2 regions of the Paenibacillus sp. FSL M7-0656 genome follow, and region 2 is predicted to be linked to the other one. Evidence: riboswitches for the same ligand, from Rfam matches in the RefSeq annotation. Region 2 holds a riboswitch; the other holds the start of a gene.
The links. Region 2 has a riboswitch for S-adenosylmethionine ahead of MHI01_RS24130 (methionine ABC transporter ATP-binding protein). Riboswitches for the same ligand answer to the same signal wherever they lie in the genome.
Positions count from the first base shown of each region.

Region 1: another riboswitch for S-adenosylmethionine. It lies ahead of mmuP (S-methylmethionine permease); the one in region 2 lies ahead of MHI01_RS24130 (methionine ABC transporter ATP-binding protein).

Region 1 covers NZ_JBBOOT010000001.1:5,182,620-5,186,351, forward strand. Annotated here, with positions in the region: gene MHI01_RS22755 (spore germination protein) at 1-796, shown strand, start outside; gene MHI01_RS22760 (Ger(x)C family spore germination protein) at 793-1,995, shown strand; SAM riboswitch class I at 2,066-2,167, shown strand; gene mmuP (S-methylmethionine permease) at 2,260-3,672, shown strand; gene mmuM (homocysteine S-methyltransferase) at 3,650-3,732, shown strand, end outside.
Region 2 covers NZ_JBBOOT010000001.1:5,471,230-5,474,961, forward strand. Annotated here, with positions in the region: gene MHI01_RS24120 (COX15/CtaA family protein) at 1-393, shown strand, start outside; gene MHI01_RS24125 (Cthe_2314 family HEPN domain-containing protein) at 557-1,273, shown strand; SAM riboswitch class I at 1,403-1,544, shown strand; gene MHI01_RS24130 (methionine ABC transporter ATP-binding protein) at 1,671-2,705, shown strand; gene MHI01_RS24135 (methionine ABC transporter permease) at 2,706-3,365, shown strand; gene MHI01_RS24140 (MetQ/NlpA family ABC transporter substrate-binding protein) at 3,440-3,732, shown strand, end outside.

The DNA.
Region 1 (3,732 bases), 290 kb from region 2:
CGAAATCAGAGTTATGGCTGAAGTGACTGGGATGTATCTGCTCGAACGCACCCCCACCTGGGCGATTGTGATGGTCTTCATGTGGATCGGTGTATATATGATTTCAGGCGGGCTTGGCGTTATCGTACGTGTGTTTGAGATCATCCTTCCGATTACGATTATTATATTTGTGATTGAAATTTTGCTTAGTAATCAGCTATTCGAGATTGGCAATCTGAGACCCGTCCTCGGTGATGGGATTATGCCCGTTTTCCAAGGGTTGAAGCCTTCACTATTATCTTATACGGGCTATGAGGTGATGTTAATCATGACTGCCTATATGAAAAATCCGAAGAAGAGCAATAAAGCGATGACCTGGGGGATACTCATATCCACTATTATCTACTTGATCACGGTGGTGATGGTTATAGGCAGTTTATCGCTCGATGGCATCAAAACTCGAACCTGGCCAACGCTGGATTTGGTAAGAAGCTTCGAAATCCAGGGTCTGATATTCGAGCGTTTTGAATCCTTATTGCTGGTCATCTGGATTATGCAAATCTTTTCGACTACAGCAATTACACATTACTGCGCTTCGGTGGGTATTCGTGATTTGTTTCGTTCCAAAAAAATCAAAGGCATCATGTACGGCCTGCTGCCGTTCATTTATCTGACAGCAATGATACCCAAAACAGTGGATGATACCTTCGTACTAGGAGATATGCTAGGCAATGTGTCCGTATTTTTGTTTGGCATTTTACCTCTGGTACTACTGTTGTTAAGTCTGATTCGCAAAAAAGGAGGCAAGCATGCATGATTACATTCCGCATGTTGTTACGCTTAGCCACTGTATTATGCATTCTCTTAACGATATCCGGATGTTGGAGCAGTCGAGAGATAGAGGATCTAAGTGTCTACGTTGGTCTTGGGATCGATATCGGCAAAGAGACGGAATTTGAGGAGAACATCGCCAATCAGGGAGGAGGGTATTCCAAGCAGAACAATGTGACAGCCACGGTACAGATTGCTCCCGGTAATTCCAGCAGTCAGAAGAGCCAACAATCCGGTTCGCCTGCTTCTGGTAAAACGTCCTATTCCAATGAACAGCTTACCGGAGATTCCTTGCTGCAAATCTTTCGTCAGTTTGCACTGAGACGAGATCATCCGCTCATCGGACATCATCTGAAGGTTATCGTTGTGTCCAAGGATATCGCCAAAAAGTATGGTCTGGACCAGCTGCTGGATTTTGTACTTCGGGATAACGATATTCGTCCTAACTGTCTAGTGTTGATTAGCCATCATCGCGCTGTTGATGTACTGACTTCAGATGATCCTTCCCGGATTCCAGCATTTTATCTTACAGGCATTACCGGTAATTCATACTTGTCCAATAAAATCCTGGACCCCGTTCTACTCTCCAAATTAGATGCACAAATGCAATCCGGTTCCAGCTTTTTGCTCCAGAATGTACTGAACTTCAATGGAGAGGACAAGTTCTCCGGTGCCAGTATCTTTGATGGGAAAACAACCAAATTCATCGGGGAACTCAGCCAAACGGATCTAGAAGGGCTATCTTGGCTTAGACCTAAAGAAAAAGGAGGTATCTTGAAGACATACAATAAAGAGGGGTTCACTGTTGTATATGAAATGAAGAAGAAAAAAACAACAATAATTCCAAAAGTGGTTGGCGATGATATTTCATTCCATGTGAAAACTGAATCCGAAGGCTGGTTGATGGAGGATTGGCGTGCTCCCGAGGAAGAGGAAAAAGGTGCGTATCTCAGTGAATTGGAAAAAGAATTTGCTGAACTTGCCAAACAACAGATTCGACAGTTGTTATACAAACTGCAGCATACCTATAAAGTAGATGTTGCGGATTTTCGGGATAGCTTGCGTATTAAAGAACCTAAAACATGGAAAAAAGTCAAAGACGATTGGGATAAAATTTTTAGCACCGTGCCGATCACCTATGAGGTAAAGACCACCATCACGAATCCGGGGTCTTCCACCGAATAGCGAGGTGTGCCATATATTATTTAATTGTTGACACATTCATGATAGATCGCTATATTAGTAAAAAATCATTTTCTTATCCAGAGAGGTGGAGGGACTGGCCCTTAGAAACCTCAGCAACAGATCTGAAGGATACTGTGCTAATTCCAGCGGGTGAAAGCCTGATAGATAGGAGCGTTTGTTTTTATTTGTCAGTAACGGCGCACTCTTTAGGAAGAGTGGGTCTTTTTTGTTTTTTCTGGATGAAGAAGTAGGGGAGCAGCAGGTATGGAGAACAACAACGACAAAGGCCATTTTCAGCGGAAAATGCAGGCACGGCATGTGGTCATGCTCTCCCTTGGTGGAGTGATTGGAACAGGATTATTCCTCAGCTCGGGTTACACGATTCAGCAGGCTGGACCACTTGGGACCATTCTGTCTTATCTGATCGGAGCGATCGTCGTATATCTGGTGATGCTCTGTCTTGGTGAACTGTCTGTTCATATGCCAGAGACGGGAGCATTTCATAGCTATGCAGCCAAATATATCGGACCGGCAACAGGTTACACGGTAGCTTGGTTGTACTGGTTAACCTGGACTGTTGCGCTTGGCTCCGAATTCACAGCCGCTGGATTGCTTATGCAACGCTGGTTCCCATCGGTAAACGTATGGATATGGAGCGCGGTTTTTGCACTAATGATCTTTCTGTTTAACGCTCTAACGGTGAAATTATTTGCGGAATCCGAGTTCTGGTTCTCATCTGTAAAAGTAGTGACTATCGTAATCTTCATTATTATCGGTGGCGCAGCCATGTTTGGGTTCATTCCCATGGCGGATTCTGAACCGGCTCCATTTCTATCGAATATAACCGCATCCGGGTGGTTCCCTCATGGGGCTACAGCGATATTGATGACCATGCTTGCTGTAAACTTTGCCTTCTCAGGCACCGAGTTAATCGGGATTGCCGCCGGTGAGACGGAGAACCCGGAAAAGACGATACCAAAGGCTATTCATACAACGCTGTGGCGGTTGGTTATTTTCTTCATCGGAACGATTGTTATCTTGTCGGCCTTGCTACCCATGTCGGATGCCAGTGTACTGGAAAGTCCATTTGTAGCGGTAATGGAGCGGGTGGGTGTACCCTATGCAGCAGATATTATGAACTTTGTTATTCTGACGGCGATTCTCTCTGCTGCCAATTCAGGCCTATATGCATCTTCACGTATGCTCTGGTCTCTGGCTGACAAAAGAACGATCTCTCCGTGGTTTGCCAAATTGACCAAAAGCGGGGTACCCCTGAATGCACTTCTGATTAGTATGGTGGGTGGTGCGCTGGCATTGCTGTCCAGTATTATTGCGCCAGGTACGGTGTATATTACGCTGGTTTCCATTTCAGGTCTGGCTGTCGTTGCGGTATGGATGAGCATCAGCGCTTCCCAATACATGTTCCGCAGACAATATATCCGGGAAGGACATGCGGTCAAAGATCTGGTCTACCGCACACCACTGTATCCGGTGGTACCAATTGTTTCATTTATATTATGCCTGGCTTCATGCATAGGTATTGCCTTTGACCCGACACAGCGAATTGCGCTGTATTGTGGGGTTCCGTTTATCGCAGTATGTTACGCTGCTTATTATCTGACAGAACGTGTGAATAAGAAAAGAGGACAAGTACATGACGCAAGCACAACAGAATAACCCCATAGAACAGATCCTTCGTGAACATCCGGTCATGATTCTGGATGGAGCGTTGGCAAC
Region 2 (3,732 bases):
GCATTTGTGAGTCACACGGATTCTGCCGGCGGATGTTCTGGATTTCCGCTCTGTAACGGGCAGATTATTCCTGAGCTTTCGGGTGGGGTAGCGGTTGCTTTTGCTCACCGTGCAGCAGCTGCGTCGCTCGTGATTGTTATCGCAATCCTGGGTCATTTCGCTTACCGTAATCATCCGGACAACAAGGAAATGCGTACTCTGGGTGTGGTATCCGTTGTTCTTATTCTGATGCAAGTAGTCATTGGTATTTTCATGATGGTGACAATGAACCGTCCGGAAGTATACATGTTCGTAGCTCTTGCTCATATGCTAGATATCGCCATATTGTTCGGAGTCTTAACGTATATGAGTTTCCTGGTGTACAAGCTACATCGCCCGGCTAATCGTTTTTAAATATGAAAGTCCACCATCCAGTGATGTACATCATTGGACAGGTGGACTTTGTTTGATGTCAGAGGGATCAGGGCAACCTATGGCAAGCAGCAATTACACGGAATGAATGATGTTTCGTTCACGGTGATGAATTCTTGTTGATTTGGAAAAGAGGAGGTTAGATATGCTGCGAACGTTGTTGGGGGAAAAGCCACGTATAAACGAAGGTAAATTGAAGGCAGCGATGGACGCAATGGCGCATACGCTTGAGCTATTTCAACGACAAATGCATGTGGACCATGATCCCACGCATGACTATCGGAAACTGTATGTGTGGACTCAGGGACTCATCTCCTCACTGGATGAACTGGAGCAAAGCTGTTTCGCTGCTGCTCATTTTCGCAAAAAGGTCGTTGCAGGCTCAACGGATGATATGACGGCGACTGAAAAAGCCGAGTATGCACGTTATGTGTATTTCTACAAAGATGGCTTTATCCGCTGCTTTGCCATTCTGGATAAAGTCGGCACAGTATTAAATGAAATATTCCAGTTGAATACTTCAAATACCAAAGCGCATTTTTCTTATTTTACTGTGTTAAGACAGTTCGACTATGCGAGGGAACATCATGATCTTGCGTTGCAATTAATACAGATCAAGGACTCTTATCGTGAGCCGATGAGCAAGCTGCGCAAGCGACGTAATATGGAAATTCACTACATGAACTCAGAAATGCACGATGACCTGTGGCAGTTACATCAGACCTTGCAAGGTAAAGTGAAATTGGAGGATCTGAATCAGCATGTGCAGGAAATGCGTCAGGGCGTCGATATGGTCTGTGAAACGTTAACAGCCTCTTATAGTTATATCAACAAAATATGGAAAAGAAATAATTCCCTTTGACAAATCGGAATACTTGGAATATACTGAGTTTCAATTGAATGTTACATGGATATAACTGATATTTCGGAAGTTACGTTCACATTATAAAGCATAAACTACATGAACTTATAAAATCCTACAACAACATATTTCTTATCGAGAGCGGCGGAGGGACAGGCCCGATGAAGCCCGGCAACCGATTTGTAATGACATGATACATGTATCATTCGTTATAGATGTTAGGTGCTAATTCCTACAAAATGGTGCAAGACACGATTTTGGCAGATGAGAAGGTATATTCTTTCACGTGAAGAGCCCTCTTTGTATCTGCAAAGGGCTCTTTTTTTGTACTTTAAGGGGAGTTTTCCTTTAGATCGGGTAAAGATACATGTAGGTGTTTGGAAAGGGGCAAGTGCGATTGATTGAATTAAAAGGTTTAACGAAAACGTACGGCAAAGGGGCAAAATCTACAACAGCGTTATCCGAGCTGAATTTGAGCATCCAAAAGGGTGAAATCTACGGTGTGATTGGCCATTCCGGAGCTGGAAAAAGCACATTGATTCGCTGCATTAATTTGCTGGAACGGCCTACGGAGGGTGAGGTATGGGTCGACGGAATCAACCTGACTGAACTGAGCAAAACCGAATTGCAGCAACAGAGACGCAAAATCGGGATGATTTTTCAACATTTTAATCTGTTATCTTCGGCAACGGTATATGACAATGTAGCTTTTCCACTAAAGCTTGTGAATACACCCAAGGAAGCCATTGATCGCAAAGTGAAGGAAATGCTTACATTGGTTGGTCTGGAGCACCACAGCAGCAAATATCCGGCTCAATTATCGGGCGGCCAGAAACAACGTGTAGGGATTGCGAGAGCACTTGCAAGTGACCCAAATGTTCTTCTCTGTGATGAGGCTACTTCGGCACTTGATCCGCAGACGACAAATTCAATCCTGAAGTTATTACTCGACATTAATGAAAAGTACAACCTTACGATTGTGCTGATCACACATGAGATGCATGTCATTCAGAACATCTGTGACAAGGTGGCTGTCATTCATCAAGGTGGCATTGTGGAACAAGGACCTGTAACAGACGTGTTCCTGAAGCCGCAGCATGCGATTACGCGGGACTTCATGATGCGTGACCATGAAGCTGGACTTGCTCTGGAAGAGACCGCTCTGGCAAATGCAGGCGTTGAATTGCAGGCAGGTGCTGCTTCCAAACTTGTGAAGATATCCTTTCTGGGTAACAAAACGTATGAAGCGATTTTGTCTAGAACGGTACGTAAAACAGGCGTGGATTTTGCCATCCTGCAAGGTACAATCTCTACGATCAAACAGGTTCCTTATGGGCAGCTGACCGTTCGGTTCGAGGGTGATTCAAATGCGATTGATCGGACGATATCAGAATTAACCGCTGAGGGACTTGATGTGGAGGTGCTTCGTTAGATGGATTTTTCAACCGTACGTTGGGAAGAGGTTGGTAAAGCTTCCATAGAGACACTGCAAATTTTGGGTGTATCAGGCTTGTTTACCGTTATCTTAGGTTTACCGCTCGGAGTACTGCTGTTCATGACAGCCCGATCTGCTTCGATTAAGTCACGGGCAGTGTACACTATACTATCCCTGATTGTGAATATTTTGCGCTCAGTCCCATTTATCATATTGATTGTTGCTCTTATTCCATTCACTCGTATACTCGTCGGTACAGCTACGGGGGTGCTCGGCGTTATACCTCCTTTGGTGATTTCAGCAGCTCCTTATTTTGCTCGTTTGGTGGAGACGACGTTGCGAGAAGTTGATCGTGGTGTCATTGAAGCGGCACAGTCGATGGGTGCATCGACCGGACAGATTGTAAGACGGGTGTTACTGCCTGAGGCACTGCCTGGACTGCTTGCTGGTATAACGATCACCATTGTTACGCTCGTCTCCTATACGGCGATGGCGGGCATGGTTGGCGGTGGAGGTCTGGGAACACTGGCAATCAACTATGGATACTTCCGTTATCAAAATGAAATTATGATCATATCCGTAGTGTCGATGATCATTCTAGTGCAAATTCTCCAGATGGCTGGAGATCGCTTGGTTACATTTTTCACCAGGAAATAACACATAGATAACATGATGGATATGCATTAATGCAGATGCCACATGACAAAATGATTAGAGAAGGGGTTTTACACATGAAAAAATGGTCTTTTGCTCTACTTAGTCTTATGTTGATTGCGGTTCTCGCAGCTTGCGGAAACAACAAGGACGCCGATAGCGGCGCAGACAATTCAGCAGGTGCACCTCGTACAGTTGAATTGAAAGTTGGAGCTTCACCTACACCACACGCAGAGATTCTGGAAAGCATCAAGCCTGAACTGGAAGCACAAGGTATCCGTCTGCAAGTCGTTACGTTCAATGACTATGTACAACCCAATCAGCAACTTGCTGATAAAAAATTGGATGCGAACTTCTTCCAGCACCAGCC